Regions from separate parts of the Ensifer sp. LC384 genome, predicted to be linked through region 1. Evidence: predicted binding sites of a transcription regulator. Region 1 holds the regulator's gene; each other region holds the start of a gene.
The links. The regulator LexA, encoded in region 1, represses DNA repair genes until DNA is damaged. The targets are predictions, from matches to a motif close to TGTTCNNNNTGTGTTCNG.
Positions count from the first base shown of each region.

Region 1 (7,676 bases):
CGCGCGTCGGCAGCATGCCGCCGGGGAAAACGTACTTCTGGATGAAGTCCGGATTGGACCGGTATTCCTCATAGGCTTCCGGCTTGATGGTGATGATCTGCAGGCCGGCCTTGCCGCCGAGCCTCAGGCAGCGCTTCAACTGCGAGAAGTAGGTCGACCAGAATTTTTCGCCGACCGCCTCGAACATCTCGATCGAGACGATTCGGTCGTAAAGACCTTTCTCTTCGCGATAGTCCTGGAACTTCAGCTCGACGCGGTCTGCGATGCCAGCCCTGTGTATGCGTTCGCGGGCAAAGGCGAGTTGCTCGCGACTGATGGTCAGGCCCGTAACCTTGCAGCCGATCTCGGTCGCTGCAAATTCTGCAAAACCGCCCCAGCCGCAGCCGATTTCAAGCACGTGGTCGCCGGGCCGCAGATTCGTTGCCTCGGCCAGTGCTCGATACTTGGCGGTCTGGGCCGACTGCAGATCGTTGGCGCCGCTTGCGTAAAGCGCCGACGAATAGGTCATGCTCGGGTCGAGCCACTCACGGTAGAAGGCGTTACCGAGATCGTAATGGGCCGAAATGTTGCGCTGGGCACCCGTCCTGGTGTTGGCATTGCGCCAGTGGAGGAATTTCTCAACCAGCCGCATCAGGCCGGCCGCCCGGTTCGGGAATCTGTTGCCGATGTCTGCGTTGACAAGGAAAAGCTCGAGAAACGCCCCGACATCAGGGCTGTCCCAATCGCCATCGATATAGCTTTCCGCGGCGCCGATGGTGCCGCCGGTGATTGCCCGGTGCGGAAGATTCCAGTTGTTCAGCGTCACGGCGGCGCACGGCCCCGGCACCTTTCCCTTGACCAGCAGCCGGCGGCCACTGGGCAGCACAAGCGCCAGCGCGCCGGCCTCGAGATGAACGAGGCCGCGCAGGACCAATTGGGCCTTGAGCGGAAAGTCCTTCAGCACCTGTGAGAGGTTTTCAGTCGAAAGGAGCTCGGCGTTGTCGAAATCGGCAAAGCAGGCTTCTGTATCATGCATAAACCACCCTCCGGCAATCGTTGCATCCGTAACGTGAGCCTAGCGATAATCCGGCAAGAGGCCAACCACGCATTTGTACCGGCGGCGGTGCGATTGTAGCGATCTTTGGGTGGCGTTTCTGATTTCTTGAAACGTGGCCAGCGCGCGGTCGCGCGCAAAGGCGCGTTCGATGATGGGGGTGGGGTAGGTCATCCCAAGCGCGATGCCGGCCGCAGAAAGTGCGGCAGAAGGGGCCGAGAACGGCCGGTGGGTATAGCGGGCTTCAAGCTCGGCCAATTCCGGAACGACGCGCTTCACGTACAGCCCCTCCGGATCGAACTTCTCGCCCTGAAGCATGGGGTTGAAGTTGCGGAAAAATAGCGAGGCATCGGCGCCTGATCCTGCCACCCACTGCCAGCTGGCGGCGTTCGAGGCAGGGTCTGCATCCACCAACGTGTCGCGGACCAGGCTTCTCCGCGCCGCCAGTCGACGAGCAGGTCCTTGATCAGGAAGGAAGCGGCGATCATCCTGATTGTCGTGAAGGCGTAGATCTCGACGAAACCAGATCAGAATCGGCGCTGTCGAATTGGCGCTCCTGACATTCCCGGAAACAATGGCGGAGGAACAAGGCAGGCGTCGCTGGTACCATGGCCGCAAAATGAAAAAGAGCCATTCGGGCGTTACCGCGAATGGCTCTTTTAGAAACTGGCTCCCCGGGCCGGATTCGAACCGGCGACCTGTCGATTAACAGTCGAATGCTCTACCGCTGAGCTACCAGGGATCATCTGCGCGGCGTGTCCTGCAGAAGTGAGGCTGCTAATACAAATGCTTTTCCGATTTGCCAAGCGGTTTTTTCAAAAAAAGTGACAAGTTTTGTTGCGAGCCTGTGGAGAAGCCCCCAATTGTGGGAAACGCAGCCGGATCGGGAATGATGAATAAAAACAGAAAACAGACGCATTTCGGCATAGACCCGCATACTCGGCAGATCGTGTTGGGCAAATGGCGCCTTACCCTGCCGGAATCGCCGCTGCTGCGCATGCTAGTCGGTGGGCTTTTGGTATTCGGCGGCTTTCTCGGCTTCCTGCCGGTGCTCGGCTTCTGGATGGTGCCTTTGGGGCTGCTTGTCCTGTCGCATGATATTCCGTCGGTTCGCCGCCTCCGGCGCAGGTTCGCCGTGTGGTGGGCGCGCCGCCGCAACGGGACGGACGCCTCGAACAAGTAATGATTCTTTTGTGATGGCCGCCCACGTCAATGTGGCGTCGCACCACAGGGATGCAGACCTGTCCGGGCGAGGGAGGGCAAGTCTGGCCTATCGGCTCGTCCACACCGGTTCATGGTCGTGGAGTTTGCTTGGCGGGCAGTTTGCCTTTGTTGCCGATACGCTCTTGAACGTTGCCGCGCTTTGCGGCGACGATCTGCGCGTAGCACCTTCGGAGTGAAAAGCTCGTGGGCCGCCGTACTCCGTTGCGCCATCCCAAAGGTCGTGCACTCAAATTCAAACTCCCGCTTTCGGGCTGTCGGTGAAAACCATTCGGCAACGGATCGGCAGCATAATGCCGGCCGGATCAAGGATGGGGTGGAATGGGTAAGACCACGACACGCCGCGGGCGTCGCCGCGGCAGCCGGACAAAAAAGCAAGGCGGCATGCTGCCCTGGTATCTCGCCGCTGTGCTGACAGTCGGTGGCGTCGTTGCCTATGACCACCGCGGACAATTGCCGGATTTGCCGGGCGTTTCGGGTGTGTTCGCATCGGCACCCAAGTCTACATCGACATCCAGAGCGGAAGATCGGCCGAAAGCACAGGTTCGTGCCGCCGTGCCGCCGGCCGCACACAAGGCGAAGCCTGTCGACGGACCGATACCCGCAGTCAACGTCGGGTTGGCCGCGCCAACACCGATTGAGCGCCCTGTCGCGCAGCCAGCAGCCCTCCAGGCCAAGGCGAATCAGTTCTATTTCTGCGGTATCCGCAACGACAACTGCGTCATCGACGGTGCCACGTTCCGCTATCAAGGTGAAGCGATCCGCGTCGCCGATATCGACGCCCCGCGAATCAAGCAGGCAAGTTGCGATGGCGAGCGCGCACGCGGCTTTTACGCCAAGCAGCGATTGCGTGAACTGTTGAACTCTGGAGATTTCAGGCTGATCGAAGCGATCGGCAGGGACGACGACAAGACCAGCGAGAAGCTGCGCGTGGTGATGCGCGACGGCCGTTCGCTCGGTAACATTCTCGTCTCGGAAGGCCTGGTTCGCCCCTGGAAGGGACGGTCAACGCCGTGGTGCTAGATCCTGGCGAAAGCGCCTCCGCGGCCGTGAAGGAGCGATCCGGCGCTGCGGCTCAAAACCTGTCGGCGATGCGCCGGAAAAACGTCCAGCGAGAAAATGTTGCCGTCATCGGGCGGCAGCCAAACACGTCGAATCTTCATGAGGTGTGAAAGTCTGAGCGGCGGCGCTGCGTGCGAAGCTGGCACCGGACGGCCCAGGATGTCTATTCGTCCGACTCTGCGCGCCGTGTTCGCAGACGGCGCCGGTCAACTGCCTTGTCGTTCCGCGGGGGAGGACCGGGGCTCGAATGATCATATCCGTTCTTCTCGAAAAAGAGGGTAGGGCTGGGGCATGCAGCCGCAATCCACAGAACGGAATGGAAACGCTTGTTCAGGATGAAAAAAGGATCGCATTCAGAATGAACCCTCTTGCACTCTGTCTATATTCATTCTAAACGCTCGCCACGACTTGATAATCTCAGTCGGTGAGGCCTCGTGGCGGAGTGGTGACGCAGAGGACTGCAAATCCTTGTACCCCGGTTCAATTCCGGGCGAGGCCTCCAAAGCCACACCTAATTATTTGATTTTGCGTTGTAATTCAGGGTGCTCAATTGCAGCACCTGCCACGCTTTTTCTATATGTGGGAATTTGTTCCCCGTTCCTCCTGCTTCGTTATCCTCGACCGCCAGCAATTGCTTGCCGATTCCGTCCCAACTAAAGCGGGCGGCCCCGCCGCCGTGGCGAGGCGTGCGCGCTCGGCATCTTGCCCGGCAAAGCTAGTCGCCGACCGATTGCCGATGCCTGTGCGACGATGGCCCCATTGGCCCGGCGTCCACTCCCTGGGAATTGATTGCTGGGTTAAATCTACCTTACGCAGACGACTGCGCCGCACACGGTGGAGATAGTGGGGTGGGGTGGGGTGATGCGGCGAGCGATGACACCCGCCAGCCCCTGCTTACGGCGAGCATGGGTTTGAAGATAAGCCGCGCCATAAGTCGGTCGTGGCCCATCCGCGTTGCCGTGCGCGCGAACAGGCGTCAACCTGCATGGCCTGCCAAGGACACACCCCGAAATGGTGACTCGGCTGGTATTGTCAGTGCAAGGAATATTGTCTCTAGACGGGTTCGGGAATGAATATTCCGGCGGCACGACCCGTACAGGTAGTGTCAAACAAAACCGACAATGGAGGAGATGACATAAAATGAAATGTAAGATCGCCCTGACTGCTCTTGCCGTTCTTGCCGCGTCGACGGCCACCGCAAGCGCTGAGGATCTCGTCTTTCAGCTGAAGAACAAGACGGAAGCGGTTCTGACGAACTTCTACACGTCGCCGGTCGGTGTTGATCAGTGGGAGGACGACGTCTTCGGGCGGCAGGTACTCAATCCGGGCGAAAGCATGGAAATCACCATCGCCGACGGACGTGATGTCTGCAAATACGACATGCGCTTTGAATTCGAAGAAGGCTCCGGTCTCGACACGACTGAAGACACGCAGGACCTCTGCGAACTGGGCGAGTACTCGATTCACCAGTAACATTTTTCGAGCGTGCAAGCCGCACGAGTTGGAGATGCCCGTCTCGCTACCCCAAGGTGGCGAGACGTTCAAGGAAGAGGAAGGCAGGCCAGCACGAAGGCAGCTGGCTTGAGCAAGGCTTAGTGGTAGCGGCGGATCAAGCCAACGAGCTTGCCCTGAATCTTGACGCGGTCGGGGCCGAAAATACGCGTCTCGTAGGCCGGATTGGCCGCCTCGAGCGCAATCGACGCGCCCTTGCGCCGGAAGCGCTTCAGCGTTGCTTCCTCATCATCGACGAGCGCGACGATGATGTCGCCGGGATTGGCCGAGGTGGCATTGCGGATGATCACCGTATCGCCATCGAAGATGCCGGCCTCGATCATCGAATCGCCCTTCACTTCAAGGGCATAGTGCTCGCCGCTGCCGATCATATCGAGCGGAACGGAGATGTCGTGAGTGTTGTTCTGTATCGCCGAGATCGGAACGCCGGCGGCAATGCGTCCCATAACCGGAACCGACACGGAGCTGTTGTCAGCAACCGGCGGCGCTTTCGCGGCGGGGGCAGGGGCCGGCGGCTTCCCGAGGCTGCCCTCGATGACGCTCGGGGAAAACCCGCGACGGGGTTGGGCGCTTGCTGCATAGGCTTCCGGCAGCTTGATGACCTCGAGCGCTCTGGCGCGGTTGGGAAGACGGCGTATGAAACCGCGTTCCTCCAGCGCCGTAATAAGCCGGTGAATGCCCGACTTTGAAGCCAGGTCGAGTGCATCCTTCATCTCGTCGAAAGACGGCGGCACACCCGATTCCTTCATTCGTTCGTGGATGAAAAGAAGCAATTCCTGTTGCTTGCGGGTCAGCATGGCAAGTCGCTCCAGAAGCGTGAAACAAATCAAGAACAGACACTATCTGTTCCATATGTGTTCCGCAAGTGCCTAAAATTCCGTGAATGTGGGATCAAGCGTGCGCGCATCGGCCAACTAGACGCTGCGCGTGCCGCAAGGCGCCGATATGCCTCGTTCCGTTTACGCAATGAGGGTGCAATGAAGAAGCTGGTTCGAATCCTGCTGACGATCGTTGTTCCGGCGACCGCGGTCCTTGGGTTCCGCTGGTATCAATATGTGGACAACAGGGAGAGTCCGTTCGACGAAGTCGGCATCGCGTTGAATGCGGCAATGCCGGGGCCGATCAATCTTTGGGGTTGTGACCGGCTCAAGCTTACCTCTCGCAACGCCGCTCGGTTGCGCCACCGTCGATGGAGCGAAGTGGAAATAGACTGGCATTGAGCGATTGCTGGGCGAGCGTCGCGAAGGAGAGAGTGGTTCAAGCCGGCTGCGTGGCGGAACAGGCGTCCTCGAACTCCTTGACGGTCTCAGCCGAGTTGTCCTCCGGCAGGACGGCGTCCGCCGCGTCGGTCGCTACGGGCGTGTCGCCTTGATAGACGAAGGACTGGATATAGTAGGCGATCGTTCCCTTCCAAACGTTCCGGCCATCGATCTGCTGGCAGGGCACGGCGGTTTCGAAATCGGCTTGCAGGTCGTCGACCGTAGCAGCGCTGAGGGCGATGTTAGGCGATGCGATAATCGAGGCGATAAGCAAGGCTGCAAGCACGGTGAACGTCCGCTAGATCAGAGGTGGTGCCGATAGTTTGGTTAACGATGTGAACCGCGCTTTCGTTCCAAAGTCCAGCAAGCATGCCGGGCACTGTGCCGTGTTCAACAGTTCTTTGCCAAAGGTGATGACGGCTGCTCACGGTGTGGCAGGGAAGGCACAAAGATTTGCATGAACAGGGTGCGTGTCGGCGTTCTCGATCTTCCGACGCCTACCACATGCGGCGTGTCGCCGGCCGATCAGGCCTGGCAGCAGACATGGGAAGCGATTGGCCAGTGCTGCCGCCCGCAATGATCTTTGCATTTCAGGGGGGGCGCGCGACGTGCAAGCGTGCTGGGGTTTCTGGCATTGCGGCGACCAGTCACGCAGGGTGTGCGGAGACGTGCACCCCCAGTCCAACTGGTCACTGACAAAACTCTCCCGACTATTTGGTTCGAGAGGTTAGAGGCGGTTGTCCTATTTCTTGTCTTTCTTGCCGAGCGAAAAGCTGCTGCCTGCCAGCTTCACCTGTGAGCCTTCTGTCGTAACGGCGGCTTTGACGGCCTTGTCCTTCTTGGGTTTTCTAACCTCGCGGTTACTTCGCACTTGACCCTTTGCCATGATCGTCTCCTTGAAAAGGTGTGCCGGGGAACCCTCATGGGCGCCGAATGACCGGCAGACTAGCCTGCATTGATGCCGCCGGAAGTCAATGACGGCGCGCGGGGAGCATTGGCCCGGGCGGCGATTCGGGGGTGTCATGACGCCGATGTCCCGCCCGCGGTGATTATAACACCGCTTCGGCTATTTGCCGCGTCCTTGAGATGCTGTCGAAGGCCCGATCACGGCGGCGACTTCCGTTATTCTGTTGGCCGGAAACCCGCCGCGTTCGGCGTGTTCGCGAATGACGTCGGCGCTCGGTGCCTCGTGGACGCAATAGAGCTTGTCGCCGGCGACATAGCTCGTGATCCATGTGTACGGCACGCCGAGATCGGCGACGACAGCATTGGATTTCGCCGACAGTGCACAGAGGTCGTCCTGACTGAGCTTGTCAGCGCCTGGCACGTCGCGCTCGATGATGAAAGTGGGCATCGCTCAGTTCCTTGACTGTTGGATGACCAATACATCAAGCCTCCCTAATGAAATGGGAGTCAGTGCTTGCGATTGGATGCAAGGCGATTTGCATGTGGCACCGCGTCGGACAACGGCAGTCCTTGCCTTTTTCGGCTAGCAGACCAGCAGGTGCGCTTCGCAGCTTTGAAGCCAGCGAGAGCAAATGTTTGAAGGGTCTTGCGCGAACCGCAAGTTACATCCCCAAGCACTATGG
Region 1 covers NZ_MBST01000015.1:112,158-119,833, forward strand. The annotation lists gene BC363_RS13850 (cyclopropane-fatty-acyl-phospholipid synthase family protein) at 1-1,015, opposite strand, end outside; partial or broken gene BC363_RS13855 (FAD-binding domain-containing protein) at 1,127-1,527, opposite strand; tRNA gene BC363_RS13860 (tRNA-Asn) at 1,701-1,775, opposite strand; gene BC363_RS13865 (hypothetical protein) at 1,926-2,216, shown strand; gene BC363_RS13870 (thermonuclease family protein) at 2,576-3,277, shown strand; tRNA gene BC363_RS13875 (tRNA-Cys) at 3,745-3,818, shown strand; gene BC363_RS13880 (hypothetical protein) at 4,457-4,789, shown strand; gene lexA (transcriptional repressor LexA) at 4,909-5,625, opposite strand; gene BC363_RS13890 (hypothetical protein) at 5,806-6,048, shown strand; gene BC363_RS13895 (hypothetical protein) at 6,086-6,373, opposite strand; gene BC363_RS35430 (hypothetical protein) at 6,830-6,973, opposite strand; gene BC363_RS13900 (DUF4242 domain-containing protein) at 7,154-7,441, opposite strand.

Region 2 (7,676 bases), on a different contig from region 1:
CCCATCGTGCGGCTGGACAAGCTTGCCAAGGAGAAGGGCGTCAAGGCCAATCTTCTCGCCAAGCTCGAATTCTTCAACCCAATCGCCTCGGTCAAGGATCGTATCGGCGTTGCCATGATTGAAGCCCTGGAAGCGCAGGGCAAGATCGTACCCGGCCGCACCACGCTGGTCGAGCCGACCTCGGGCAACACGGGCATTGCGCTTGCCTTCGTCGCCGCTGCCAAGGGCTACAAGCTGATCCTCACCATGCCGGAAACCATGTCGGTCGAGCGCCGCAAGATGCTGGCGTTGCTCGGCGCCGAGCTGGTGCTGACCGAAGGCGCCAAGGGCATGAAGGGCGCCATCGCCAAGGCACAGGAACTGGTCGACACCCTGCCCGACGCGATCATTCCGCAGCAGTTCGAAAACCCGGCAAACCCGGAAATCCATCGCAAGACGACGGCCGAGGAAATCTGGAACGACACCGACGGCAGCGTCGACATTCTCGTCTCGGGCATCGGCACCGGCGGCACCATCACCGGCGCCGGCCAGGTGCTGAAGGCACGCAAGCCGTCGATCAAGGTGATCGCGGTCGAGCCGGAGGAATCGCCGGTGCTTTCGGGCGGAAACCCCGGCCCGCACAAGATCCAGGGCATCGGCGCCGGCTTCGCGCCCGCGATCCTCGACACCGGCATTTATGACGAGATCGTCACCGTCAACAGCGGCGAGTCCGTCGAGATCGCCCGGCTCGTCGCCAGGCTCGAAGGCGTGCCGGTCGGCATTTCCTCGGGTGCAGCGCTCACTGCCGCCATCGAGGTCGGCCAGCGACCGGAGAACGCCGGCAAGAACATCGTCGTCATCATTCCGTCCTTTGCCGAACGGTATCTTTCGACGGTTCTGTTCGAAGGTCTTGGTGCGTAAGTAGCCGCCACCTCCGCAAATTGCCGGAAGGGCGTCATTGGCGCCCTTCTGTTCTGCCCATCAATTAGCCAGACCCACTTCAGACGAGCGCTACGCGGCCGCCTGCAGGCGCTCGCCGGCGATGCGGTAGGAGATCGCTTCGGCGAGATGCAGCCGGCCGACGGTTGCGGCTCCGTCGAGATCGGCGAGCGTTCGCGCAACCTTCAGGACGCGGTGATAGCCGCGTGCTGAAAACTTCAGCTTCTCCGCAGCGTCGCGCAGCAATTGCAGCCCCGAAGCGTCGGGCTCGGCGATCCGCTCGATCATCGCCGTCGAGCAGCGGGCGTTGCTGGCCGGTTCGCGACTGCCGAGCGCCATAAAACGATCGATCTGCAATTCGCGGGCGCGGGCGACACGTCTTGCCACCGCAGCACTTGCCTCTGCTGCCATCGGCCGGATCAGGTCCGCGGCGCTGACGGCCGGCACGTCGATGCGCAGATCGATCCGGTCCATCAGCGGGCCGGAGATGCGGGCCTGGTAATCGGTCAGGCAGCGCGGGCCACGGGCGCAGCTGCGGCCGGGCTCGCCCGCCATGCCGCAGCGGCACGGGTTCATGGCCGCCACCAGCTGGATCGCGGCGGGATAGCTGACCCGGTGATTGGCACGGGCGATGATGCATTCGGCCGTTTCCAGCGGCTGACGCAGCGCATCGAGCACCTGTGGCGAGAACTCCGGAAACTCGTCGAGAAACAGGACGCCGTTATGGGCAAGCGATGCCTCGCCGGGTCTTGCCCGCACACCGCCGCCGATCATCGCCGCCATGGTGGCGGAATGATGCGGGGTGCGGAACGGCCGCCGGTCGGACAGCTTGCCGCCCGGCAGTTGCCCGGCGATCGAGTGGATCATTGAAACTTCGAGCAGCTCGGCCGGCGTCAACGGCGGCAGGATCGACGGCAGGCGCGCCGCCAGCATTGATTTGCCCGAGCCTGGCGGGCCGACCATCAGCAGATTGTGGTTGCCGGCGGCGGCGACTTCGAGCGCCCGCTTGGCACTTTCCTGCCCCTTGATATCGGCGAGATCAGGCAGATCGGCATCACCGGCACGAATGGCCGGTTCCGGCCGGGAGAGAACCTGCGTCCCTCTGAAATGATTGGCGATGGCGATCAGGCTGCGGGGTGCGAGAATATCGATCTCGGCACCGGCCCAGGCTGCCTCCGGCCCGCTTTCGGCCGGGCAGATCAGCCCCTTTCCGAGCGCGTTGGCGCCTATCGCCGCCGGCAGCGCGCCGGCGACAGCCGCGACCGTGCCGTCGAGATTGAGCTCGCCGATCACGACATAGCCGTTCAGCGCATCGCCGGGAATGGCGCCGAGCGCGGCCATCAAACCGAGGGCGATTGCCAGATCGAAATGGCTGCCTTCCTTCGGCAGATCCGCGGGCGCGAGATTGACGGTGACTTTCTTGGCCGGCAGCGCCAGGCCTGACGCATGAAGGGCGGCCTGCACACGCTCGCGGCTCTCGGCGACCGCCTTGTCAGGCAGGCCGACGATCTGCATGCCGACCCGTCCGGGCGCGACCATGACCTGGACGTCGACCGGGACACCCTCTATCCCCTGGAAAGCAACCGTACTGACACGCGCAACCATGACCGCCTCTTCGACCAGGGCGGCCCGCCGTGCCGCCGCAACCCCTCTCGGTTGCAGCGAAAAATCTTGCACGGATCACGCACAAAAACAAGAACAATAATAGAACATCGCCGTCGCAGGCGATCGGTTGCTATCAGTCTCCGGAGCCCGGCAACGGGAGAACCGGATCGCAACCCATCGCTGTGCCTCAGGCGCGCTTGCGCTCGATCGCGTCCCACAGCAGGCTGGCGACGTCGGCGCCGCCGAATTTCTTGACCTCGCGGATACCGGTCGGCGACGTCACATTGATCTCGGTCATGTAGTCGCCGATGACATCGATGCCGACGAAGAGGAAGCCGCGTTCCTTCAGCGCCGGGGCGATGCGGGCGCAGATTTCCTTCTCGCGCGCCGTCAGTTCGGTCGGCTCCGGCCGGCCGCCGGCATGCATGTTGGAGCGGGCGTCATCTTCGGCCGGCACGCGGTTGATGGCGCCGACCGGCTCGCCGTCGACGAGCAGGATGCGCTTGTCGCCCTTGCGCACCGCCGGCAAATATTCCTGCGCGATGAAGGGTTCGCGGAACATCTGGCCGAACATTTCAAGCAGCGACGACAGGTTGCGGTCGTCGCGCGTGGAGTGGAATACGCCGGCGCCGCCATTGCCGTAGAGCGGCTTCAGGATGATGTCGCCCATTTCCTCACGGAAACGCGCGATCTCGGCGGCATCGCGGGTAATCAGCGTCTTCGGCATCAGATCGGCAAATTCGGTGACGAAGATCTTTTCCGGCGAGTTGCGCACCCAGGCCGGGTCGTTGACCACCAACGTCTTCGGATGCAGGCGCTCGAGCAGATGCGTCGAGGTGATGTAGGCCATGTCGAAGGGCGGGTCCTGACGCAGCATGATCACGTCCATGGTCGAAAGATCCAGCCGCTCCGGCTCGCCGAGCGTGAAGTGATCGCCCTTGACGTCGCGCAGTGTCATCTGCTGCGCTGTCGCGAAAACCTTGCCGTCACGCAAGGACAGCTTCTCGGGCGTGTAGTGGAAGAGGCGATAGCCGCGTGTCTGCGCCTCGAGACTCATCGCGAAGGTGGAATCACCCGCGATGTTGATGCCCGAAACATGGTCCATCTGGACCCCGACATTGACGATTTTCGCCATCTTCCCGTCCCTGTTGGATCAGTTGATGATTTTGGGTCGATCGACCCAAAATCATGAACATGATCGATTTTAATACGTTCGAGCGGAATATGGGCGGAAAACCGCGCGCACTTTTCCTCATCCCGCTCTACTGCATGTTTCCTTAAATCCTATCCGATTTAAGGATAAAAACATGCAGCAATTCAAAGTGCTACGGCGACCTTTGCGCGTCTGGTAAGCCGCGCGGCGCTGTAGAAAAGCCCGCAACATGTAGAGTGCGGGCGCGCCTTAGGCAAGGAGAGGGGCCGGCCTATTCAAAACCCTCGACCGTGCAGGTGATGAGATCGTGGTCGGAGAGCGGACGACCGGTCGCGTCGAGCGATGGAATGATGCGGCTTTCGCCGATCTTCAGCCCGCGCGTGAGGAACCAGTCGAGCTTCATCGCCCGCTCCGGCCAGCGCGTGATCAGGCTTGGTCGGGTCGTCATCAGCTCGATCGGTCCGCCATGGCGGGTGAAGCCGCGCGCGGCACTCATGGCGAACAGCCCTTCCGCCTCGAAGTCACCGCCGGCATGGTTGCCGGTGTTGAGATCGCCGCCGATCAGAACAGGCATGGCCGGGAAGGCTTCATCGAGCGCATCGATGAGTTCCTTGACCTGGCGCTCGCGATAGGGCGCCGTCGTCGCGCTTTCGAGATGGGTGGAAACGGCGACGAAGGGCCCCGCTTCCGTCTCGATCAGGGCACCGATGGCAAAACGCTCGCCGACGCGCGGCTGGTCGCCGCCATCCATGAACCAGAGCCGCTCGCCCCAGAGGCGGATCATGAACGGCTGGCTGAGCGCTACTTTGGCCATCACGGCATTGCCGTGGAAGCCCTTCTCGTTGACATCGTCCTTGCAGAATTCCAGTTCCGTATCGGAGCCGAGGCCAAGCTCGATGAACTCGACGCCGTAGGCGTATTGCATCCGAAGCGTGGCTGCGACCTCGGCGGTCGGGTGGCGTTGGCCAGTGCGGGCCATGCCATTGTCCATTTCCGAAAGCAGCACGACCGGCGCGGCGGTTGCCGCCAGGTGCGTGGCGCTTTCCGGCGCAAACAGGCAGCGTTCCAGGTTCCAGGCGGCGACGGCAAACGGGAAGGCAAGCGGCTCGTTCGATGACGGCTCGCCGCCGATCTCGATGCTGTTCATCTCGGGAAGCGCCGCCATCACGGCGTCATGGGCAGCGATCGAACTTTCGATCGTCGTGAAACCGGCGCGGGTTTCCTGCGACGGCACGGAGAGGATGCTGACAGACTTTTCGATCATAGTGCCGGCTCCAGGCCGAGGGGGCGAGCGCTTTCATCAATAGTGGCGAAAGACGCGCCGCGCTCCAGTCGCTTGCCGTTCTCGGTCGAGAAGAAATGCAGGCGGTCGGTCGCGATCGTCACGGCGAGATCGCCGGACAAGGGGATTTCGGGAGAAAGCGCCACCGTCAGTGCCTGATCTTCGATGGTGCCGTGGACGAGGCGTTGCGCCCCGAGCTCCTCGACATAGTCGACCTGGAACAGCATCGCGTCCTCGCCGACGCCGGCAAGCCGCAGATCCTCGGCGCGCAGACCGACGGTAACCGGCCCTTCGACCGGAGCACGCTCGCCAAGCTCGATCATGTAGGTGCCGACATTGAGGCGCGTGCCATCGATGCGGCCCTTGATCAGGTTCATGGCCGGCGAGCCGATGAAGCTGGCAACAAAGGTGGAGGCCGGACGATGGTAGACATCGAGCGGGCGACCGATCTGCTCGATCCGGCCACCGTTCAGCACCACGAGCCGGTCGGCCAGCGTCATCGCCTCGAGCTGGTCGTGGGTGACGTAGAGCGATGTGGTGCCGAGGCGCTTCTGCAGCCGCTTGATCTCGCCGCGCATGGAGACGCGCAGCTTGGCGTCGAGGTTGGACAGCGGCTCGTCGAAGAGGAAGGCGGCCGGCTTGCGCACGATGGCGCGGCCCATGGCCACGCGCTGCCGCTGGCCACCGGAAAGCGCGCGCGGCTTGCGGTCGAGATAGGGCCCGATCTCCAGCATGCGCGCCGCTTCCGCGACGCGGGCGTCGATCTCGGCCTTCGGCGTCTTGCGGTTCTTCAGGCCGTAGGCGAGGTTCTGGTAGACCGTCATATGCGGATAGAGCGCATAGTTCTGGAAGACCATGGCGATATCGCGCTCGGCCGGGTCGACCTCGTTGATGATGCGCGGGCCGATCTTGACCGCGCCCTTCGAGATAGATTCGAGGCCGGCGACCATGCGCAGGAGCGTGGACTTGCCGCAGCCGGACGGGCCGACCAGCACGATGAATTCGCCGTCTTCGATATCGATCGAGACGGACTTCACCGCTTCGACATTGCCGGTATAGATTTTCGAGACCTCGGCGATGGTGATGGCCGCCATGGCTGCCTCCGTTGGTAAATTGCGTTTGAGGGAGCGGCGAAGACGGCTTCGCCTCTCCGTTGTCTACTTGTCGCTTTCCGTCAGGCCCTTGATGAACCAGCGCTGGAAGATCACCACGATCAGGACCGGCGGCAGCATGGCAAGGATCGCGAGCGCAAAGGCCTCATTGTAATCGGGGATGTTCGAGCCGACCCAGACGAGCAGGATCTGCTTGATGCCACGCACCAGCGTGAAGAAGCCTTCATCCGTGGTCATCAATGTCGGCCAGAGATACTGGTTCCAGCCATAGACGAACATGATGATGAAGATCGCCGCCATCATCGTGCGCGACAGTGGCACCAGCACGTCGATGAAGAACTTGAACGGGCCGGCGCCATCGATGCGCGCCGCCTCGAGCAGCTCGTCCGGCACAGACTTGAAGAACTGCCGGAAATAGAAAGTGCCCGTCGCCGACGCGAGCAGCGGCACGATCAGGCCGGTATAGGTGTTGGTCAGCTTCAGCGTGTTCATCACCTCGTAGGAGGGAAGAATGCGCACTTCGAGCGGCAAGAGCAGCGTCGTGAAGATGATCCAGAAGAAGAAGGTCGCGAGCCGGAAGCGGAAATAGACGATCGCGTAGGCGGCCAGCATCGACAGGATGATCTTGCCGAGCGCGAAGCCAAGGCCAAGGATCATCGAGTTCATCATCATGTTGAGGCCGGTGATCTTGCCGGTGAAACCGCCCTTGCGGGTGAGCACGGTCTCGTAGGTCTCGACGAAATGGCCGCCCCAGGTCAGGTTGAGGCCGTTGCGGTGGATATCCGCCGCCTCGTGCGTCGACGTCATGAACGCGACCACGACCGGCGCAACCATGATGAAGACGCCGATGAGAAGGATGACGTGGTCGAAAAACTTGGTGCGATACATCGGCCCCGCCTCAGTTGTAGTGCACGCGCCGCTCGATGAAGCGGAACTGGAAGATGGTGAGCACGAAGACGATGAGCATCAGGATGACCGACTGGGCCGAGGAGCCGCCGAGGTCGTTGCCGCGGAAACCATCCATGTAGACCTTGTAGACAAGGGTGATCGGATTGTTCGCCGCCTTGTCCTTCACCATGACGTCGATGACGCCGAAGGTGTCGAACAGCGCATAGGTGACGTTGATGATCAGCAGGAAGAAGGCGGTCGGCGCCAGAAGCGGCAGGATCACCGTCCAGAAACGGCGGAAGCCGGAGCGGCAATCGATCGCCGCCGCCTCGCGCACCGCCACCGGAATGCCCTGCAGGCCGGAGAGGAAAAAGATGAAATTGTAGGGGATCTGCTTCCAGACCGAGACGACGATCATCGAGAAAGCGGTATCGAAATAGTTGAGGCCAACCTTGATGTCCCAGCCGAACCAGCGCGCAAGCTCGACGATCGGGCCGATGTGCTGGTCGAAGAACATCATGCCGATGAGGCCGGCAACCGGTGGCGCGATCGCATAGACCCAGATGAGCAGCGTCTTGTAGGTGGCGTTGCCGCGGATGACGCCATCCGCCTTGACGGCGAGTAGCAGGCCGATCGACAGCGCAAAGAAGGTGACGAGCGTGGTGAAGATCGCCGTGAAGCGCGCGATGCCCAGATATTCGCCGGACTTCAGCACGTC
Region 2 covers NZ_MBST01000004.1:52,473-60,148, reverse strand. The annotation lists gene cysK (cysteine synthase A) at 1-900, shown strand, start outside; gene BC363_RS05515 (YifB family Mg chelatase-like AAA ATPase) at 991-2,523, opposite strand; gene gshB (glutathione synthase) at 2,711-3,658, opposite strand; gene BC363_RS05505 (endonuclease) at 3,948-4,940, opposite strand; gene ugpC (sn-glycerol-3-phosphate ABC transporter ATP-binding protein UgpC) at 4,937-6,052, opposite strand; gene ugpE (sn-glycerol-3-phosphate ABC transporter permease UgpE) at 6,116-6,958, opposite strand; gene BC363_RS05490 (ABC transporter permease subunit) at 6,969-7,676, opposite strand, start outside.
Region 2: BC363_RS05515 (YifB family Mg chelatase-like AAA ATPase) is a predicted target of LexA. The motif match lies at 2,613-2,630, and genes of this name have one in related genera.

Region 3 (7,676 bases), on a different contig from region 1:
AGCGGTCGTTATGATGCCTACGGCAAGGAAATGCTGCGCATCAAGGATCGGCAGGATCGGCCGATGCTTTACGGTCCGACCAATGAGGAAATGATCACGGACGTTTTCCGTTCCTACGTGAAGTCCTATCGTGATCTGCCGCTCAATCTCTATCACATCCAGCTGAAGTTCCGCGACGAGATCCGTCCTCGCTTCGGCACCATGCGCTCGCGCGAGTTCCTGATGAAGGATGCCTACTCGTTCGATCTCGACCGCGAAGGTGCCGAGCACGCCTATAACAAGATGTTCGCCGCCTACCTGCGCACCTTCTCGCGCATGGGGCTGCGCGCCATTCCGATGCGCGCCGACACCGGCCCGATCGGCGGCAATCTCAGCCATGAATTCATCATTCTTGCCGAAACCGGCGAATCCGAAGTGTTCTGCCACAAGGACTTCCTCGGTTTCGACATTCCCGGCGAAGACACCAATTTCGACGATGTCGCGGGTTTGAAGACGATCTTCGACAAGTGGACGTCGCGCTACGCTGCCACCTCCGAAATGCACGACGAGGCTGCCTTCAACGAAGTCGCCGAAGGCGATCGTCTTTCGGCGCGTGGCATCGAAGTCGGCCACATCTTCTACTTCGGGACCAAGTATTCCGAGGCAATGGGCGCGAAGGTTCTCGGCCCGGACGGCAAGGAACATACGGTCCATATGGGCTCCTACGGCATCGGTCCGACGCGGTTGGTTCCGGCGATCATCGAGGCGTCGCATGACGACAACGGCATCATCTGGCCGAAGTCGATCTCGCCGTTCGATGGCGTGATCATCAACATGAAAACGGGCGATGCAGCTTGCGACGCAGCTTGCGAGACGCTCTACTCGAAGCTGGGCGCGGCGGGATTCGACGCGCTGCTCGACGATACGGACGACCGCGCTGGCGCCAAGTTCGCGTCCGCCGATCTCATCGGTGTGCCGGTCCAGATCATCGTCGGGCCACGTTCGATCGCCAACGGCGAAGTCGAGCTCAAGGATCGCAAGACCGGTGAGCGCGAGACCATGACTGTCGAGGCGGCCCTCAACAAGCTGATCGCGACGAAGTAAGTGAGGCAAGGGGAGGCAGGATGACCGCCGTGACGGAAGATCAGGTGCAGGCTGCTGGCCAGTCTGCAAAGTCCGCCAGCCGCCCCTTTTCCGCCTTTGAGCGCATGGTCGCCTGGCGCTATCTGCGTTCGCGGCGCAAGGAAGCCTTCATTTCGGTGATCGCCGGCTTCTCCTTCATCGGCATCATGCTCGGCGTCGCGACGCTGATCATCGTCATGGCGGTGATGAACGGCTTTCGCACCGAACTCATCTCGCGCATTCTCGGCATCAACGGCCATATGATCGTGCAACCGATCGACGGTCCGCTCAACAACTACGCCGATCTCGCCACGCGTTTTTCCGGTGTGAAGGGCGTGACCATGGCGATCCCGCTTGTCGAGGGTCAGGTTCTGGCCCAGGGCGTTGGCGATGCCTCGACCGGCGCGCTCGTGCGCGGCATTCGCGCCGACGACCTCGGCAAGATGAAGTCGGTCTCCGACCATATTCAATCCGGCGATCTCGTCGGCTTCGCCTCCGGCAGCGGCGTGGCGATCGGCTCACGCATGGCCGAGCAGCTCGGTATCCAGGTGGGCGGCATCATCACGCTGACATCGCCGAACGGCGACGTGACGCCCATGGGCATGAACCCGCGGGTCAAGGCCTATACGGTCTCGGCAATCTTCGAGATCGGCATGTCGGAATACGACGCGTCGATCATCTTCATGCCGCTCGAGGAATCCCAGCTTTTCTTCAATGCGGAAGGTTTGGCGCAGCAGATCGAGATCTTCGTCGAGCACCCTGATATGGTCGACGAGCTGCGCAAGCCGGTCGAGGACGTTGCGGAACGGCAGATCTTCATCACCGACTGGCGCGACCGCAACAAGACGTTCTTTTCCGCACTCGAAGTCGAGCGCAACGTGATGTTCATGATCCTGACTCTGATCGTTCTGGTCGCGGCGCTGAACATCATCTCCGGGCTGATCATGCTGGTGAAGGACAAGGGCAGCGATATCGCCATCCTCCGCACCATGGGCGCGACCTCCGGATCGGTCATGCGCATCTTCTTCATGACCGGGGCCGCGATCGGCGTGGCCGGAACCGTTGCCGGCGTACTGCTTGGTGTCGTCGTTTGCCTGAACATCGAGTCCATTCGCCAGTTCTTCTCCTGGATATCAGGTACGACGCTGTTCAGCCCCGAGCTCTATTTCCTGAGCCAGCTGCCGGCAGACATGAACGCCGACGAGACGATCCTCGTCGTCGTCATGGCCCTCAGCCTGTCGTTCCTCGCCACGATCTTTCCGGCATGGCGCGCCTCGCGTCTCGATCCCGTGCAGGCCCTGCGGTACGAATGACAAGGACATCATCTGAATGAATGCGCGCGTGGCACTGCAGCTTTCGGGCATCGAGCGTAATTACGGGCAGGGGGACACTTTTCTCTCGATCCTCAAGGGGGCGGACTTCACGCTGAAAAGCGGCGAGACCGTTGCGCTTGTGGCGCCGTCGGGCACCGGCAAGTCGACGCTGCTGCACGTCGCCGGCCTGCTCGAGCGCCCTGATGGCGGAAAGGTCGTGGTCAACGGCGTGACCTGCGACGGTCTCAACGACGACAGGCGCACCGCGATCCGTCGCAACGAGATCGGCTTCGTCTACCAGTTCCATCATCTGCTTCCGGAGTTCACCGCTCTCGAAAACATCATGATGCCGCAGCTGATCGCCGGTCTCGGCAAGGCCGAGGCCGCTGAACGGGCGAGGGCGCTGCTCGACTATATGCGCATCGGCCACCGAGCCGACCACCGCCCGTCGGAGCTATCGGGCGGCGAGCAGCAGCGCGTGGCGATCGCCCGTGCGGTTGCCAATGCCCCGCTGGTGTTGCTGGCCGACGAGCCGACCGGCAATCTTGATCCGGAAACCGCCGGCTACGTCTTCGAGGCGCTCGAGGCATTGGCTCGCCAGTCAGGCCTCGCAGCGCTGATCGCTACGCACAATCACGAACTGGCGTCGCTGATGGACCGACGGGTGACGATCGAAGATGGCAAGGTTGTCGAGCTGAAGTAACGCTCGCGGCAACGCCCAGTTTCGACGAAACGGCGCCATCACGCTCGGTCCCTTGGCTTACGGCACGATGAGGCCGCCGCGATAGTCGAGCTCGTAGGCTTCGTCGCCGTCGACAAAAATGACCTCGCGTCCGGAAAAGTGCCCTGTGTCGCCACGGCTGCTGTCGATGTAATAGCCATAGGCGTGCCGATATTCCATTCCGCCGAGGAAGTGCTGCTTCTCACGATACATGGTTTCGAGCGCGGCCTTGATGACGATGCCAGCTCTTTCCGCATCGATCAGGTCGGGCCGGATGACGCGGCCGAAGTAATTCATGGCCCAACGGGTATCGTCCTCGAGCCACACCGTCTCCTGTCCGGCAAAGTCGGTTCCACCGAAGTAACTGTCGAGATACCGCCACTGATCGCGCTGATAGCCGATATCGCGGGATCCCGCGCGCGACGGAGCACGCGCTATGCCACCGCCGACATATGTCTTCGATTTGGCTTCCACGATGAAGTCTTTGAGCTGCTCGATGCTGGCCATGAGAACACCCTGTTTGTTCGGTGGCAGCATGGCGCGACATCGCATCGATGTAAAGAACAAAAAGGGAACATACGGCTCGATCAGTAGATGCCGCAGGCGTGCTGCCCGCGGTTGTCGGTCCAATCCTTGAGAAGCACAAGTTCGCCTTTGACGCTGACGGGCTTGTCATTCGATTTGCCCTTGCCGGTCAGGACATTCAGATCGCATTGCGAGGTGTTGTTGGGATCGAGCGTGTCGTAGGACGAATAGGTGTAACCGGCGACGACGAAGTCGAAATTACGGTAGGCGACCGTCAGCTTCTGCTCCCAGCGGTCGCGGCCGACCGAATCGTTGTGCGTGGTAATCAGCAGAGAGCCATTCGGGAGCGCGGTGATGGACGGGGCCTGGCCGACAAGGCCGTATTGACCCCAGACCTTGTTCGGAATGGCTGACTTGAGAGCCAGCGGGCCGTCTTCCCCGGCGAGGTAGATATAGACGGCGTTGTCCTCGTCAGTCCCGTCGCCAGGTTTCACCAGCAGCGCCAGGTCGCTTGCACCGTCTTTGTCCCAGTCGCCGGTCGCCGCCGAAACGATGCGGCCGGGGTCGATCGCCTCGGCGGCAATGGCCAGCGAAGGAAGCAGGAAAACGAGGGGCAGGGTCAGGCGTGCATTCATGTCGCTGGTGCTCCGTGTGGTTGCTCTCGTCATAGGCGCAATGCACGGAGCACTCAAGGTTTCGGTTAATGGTCTCGAGCGGTCATGGCCGACGCAGTTAACCATGCGCGGTGGAAAGCGGGCGCTGTGCCCGACGGTGGTTGACGAGAGAACAAAAATAGAACAAAGTAAAAACATAACGGAAAAGGAGCCATGTTATGACTGATTTTGTTCGTGACCTCGCCGCCTTCACATCGATGGGCCTGTTCGTCGCCAGCGTTGCCTTCATCGCTCTCGGGCTTTGATCTGAGGGCATATTTTCGAAGCGGCGCGATCCCGATTCGGGGTCGCTCGATACCATCCCGGCAGCGCACCGTTGAAAAGAACGCCGGCCCACGATGCAAAACTGGACATGGCGGGTGATAAGCGGGATATCCTGACACACTGGCAGGAATCAGGGTGTCGAAATGGCGGATCAAGGCAGCGTGGAACGGAACGATCAGACGGCTGCGGATCCGCAGTTCGTGCATCTGCGTGTTCACTCGGCTTTTTCGTTGCTCGAAGGGGCACTGCCTCTGAAGAAGGTGATCGGCAAGGCTGTAGCTGACGCCCAGCCGGCGATCGGCATCGCCGACACCAACAATCTTTTCGCGGCTCTCGAATTCTCCCAGAAGGCGGCCGAAGACGGCTTGCAGCCTCTTACCGGTTGTCAACTGTCGATCGACATGGAAGACGAGGTCGACAGTGATCGTCGCGGCCACGCCCAGCAGCTTGCCAAGCTGCCGGCCATCGTCCTGATCGCAGCGACCGACGACGGCTACACGCGATTGGTCGATCTGGTGAGCCGCGCCTATCTCGGCGGGGAAGGCAGTCAGGTCACGAGGATCACGCGGTCGTGGCTTGCAGAGGCTGGTACCGATGGGTTGATCGCGCTTTCAGGTGCCGGCGGCGGCCCGATCGACATGGCGGTGAAGTCCGGCTCGACGGCCCTGGCCGAGGCGCGTCTTGAGGCCTTGAAGGATCTCTTCGGCGATCGGCTCTATATCGAACTGCAGCGGCATGGCAACTTCGACCTCCGGCATGAAAGCCGGATGATCGACCTGGCGTACAAGTTCGATGTGCCGCTGGTTGCGACGAACGAGGCGTTCTTTCCCTCGCCATCCGACTACGAAGCGCACGACGCGTTGATGGCTGTTGCCCATAACGCCATGGTTTCCGACGACAGCCGCTTCCGCTTGACGCCGGATCATTACCTCAAGAGCCGGAAGGAGATGGCGGCGCTTTTCGCCGATCTGCCCGAAGCGCTTGAAAACACCATCGAGATCGCGCGGCGTTGCTCGTTCATGCTGAAGACGCGCGGGCCCATTCTGCCGCGCTTCACCGGCGCCTCCGACGATCCGGAGGAGGCCGAGCGCGCCGAGTCCAGCGAACTGCGCCGACAGGCGGAAGAGGGGCTCGACGATCGTTTGCGCAAGCTTGGCATGGCCCCCGGCTATACCGAGGAAGAGTACCGCGAACGGTTGGCGTTCGAACTCAGTGTCATCGAGCGCATGAAGTTCCCCGGCTACTTCCTGATCGTTGCCGACTTCATCAAATGGGCCAAGCAGCACGACATTCCCGTCGGCCCGGGCCGCGGTTCCGGCGCAGGTTCGCTCGTCGCCTATGCGCTGACGATCACCGACGTCGATCCGATGCGGTTCTCGCTGCTGTTCGAACGCTTCCTCAATCCTGAACGCGTGTCGATGCCCGACTTCGATATCGACTTCTGCCAGGACCGGCGCGAAGAAGTCATTCGTTACGTCCAGGCGAAATACGGCCGCGAGCAGGTCGCCCAGATCATCACCTTCGGTTCGCTGCAGGCGCGCGCGGCGCTGCGCGACGTCGGCCGCGTGCTTGAGATGCCCTACGGCCAGGTCGACAAGATCTGCAAACTCGTACCCAACAACCCGGCCAACCCGACGCCCCTATCAAAGGCGATCGAGGAAGAACCGCGCCTGCAGGAGGAGGCGGAAAAGGAGCCGGTCGTCGCCCGTCTTCTTGATATCGCGCAGAAGATCGAAGGCCTTTATCGCCACGCCTCGACCCACGCCGCCGGTATCGTGATCGGCGATCGGCCGCTGTCGAAACTCGTGCCGATGTATCGAGATCCACGCTCCGACATGCCGGTCACCCAGTTCAACATGAAGTGGGTCGAGCAGGCTGGCCTCGTGAAGTTCGACTTCCTCGGCCTGAAGACATTGACGGTGCTGAAGGTCGCGGTCGATTTCGTCAAGACCCGCGGCATAGAGGTCGATCTCGCCAGCATTCCGCTCGATGACGAAAAGACCTACGAGATGCTGTCGCGGGGCGAAACGGTCGGCGTGTTCCAGGTGGAAAGTGCCGGCATGCGCAAGGCGCTGATCGGCATGCGGCCTGACTGCATCGAGGACATCATCGCGCTGGTGGCGCTTTATCGCCCGGGCCCGATGGAAAACATCCCGGTCTACAACGCCCGCAAGCACGGCGAAGAAGAGATCGAATCGATCCATCCCAAGATCGACCATCTGCTCAAGGAAACCCAGGGTGTTATCGTCTACCAGGAACAGGTGATGCAGATCGCCCAGGTTCTTTCGGGCTACTCGCTCGGCGAAGCCGACCTTCTGCGTCGCGCCATGGGTAAGAAGATCAAGGAGGAGATGGACAAGCAGCGCGCCCGTTTCGTCGACGGCGCGGTCAAGAACGAGGTGTCGAAGCCGCAGGCGGACCTGATCTTCGATCTTCTTGCCAAGTTCGCCAACTACGGCTTCAACAAGTCGCACGCTGCTGCCTACGCCATCGTCTCCTACCAGACGGCCTATATGAAGGCGCACTATCCGGTCGAGTTCCTGGCGGCGTCGATGACGCTCGACATGGCCAACACGGAAAAGGTCAACGACTTCCGTCAGGATGCTGGGCGCTTGGGGATCCAGGTGATCGCGCCATCGGTCCAGTCGTCCTTCCGGCACTTCCAGACCGGCGACAAGCGCATCTATTATTCATTGGCGGCCATCAAGGGCGTCGGCGAATCGGCGGTCGAGCACATCGTTGCCGTTCGCGGCGACCGCGAGTTTGCAAGCCTTGAGGATTTCTGCCTGAGGATCGATCCGAAGCTGCTCAACCGGCGTGTGTTCGAAAGCTTGATCGCCGCCGGCGCCTTCGATTGCTTCGGCTACGATCGGGCCGAACTGGTCGGCGGTCTCGATCGCATTCTGGGCTTTGCCCAGCGCGCGCAGGAAAACAAGACAAGCGGACAGAGCGATATGTTCGGGGCAGGGGCAGCGACCGGACCGGAACGGATCGCGCTTCCCACCTACACGCCTTGGCTCGCCTCGGAAAAGCTGCACCGCGAATTCCAGGTGCTGGGCTTCTATCTCTCGGCCCACC
Region 3 covers NZ_MBST01000034.1:265,872-273,547, forward strand. The annotation lists gene proS (proline--tRNA ligase) at 1-1,083, shown strand, start outside; gene BC363_RS23270 (lipoprotein-releasing ABC transporter permease subunit) at 1,104-2,414, shown strand; gene BC363_RS23275 (ABC transporter ATP-binding protein) at 2,431-3,117, shown strand; gene BC363_RS23280 (DUF5680 domain-containing protein) at 3,175-3,642, opposite strand; gene BC363_RS23285 (hypothetical protein) at 3,723-4,295, opposite strand; gene dnaE (DNA polymerase III subunit alpha) at 4,742-7,676, shown strand, end outside.
Region 3: dnaE (DNA polymerase III subunit alpha) is a predicted target of LexA. The motif match lies at 4,443-4,460, and genes of this name have one in related genera.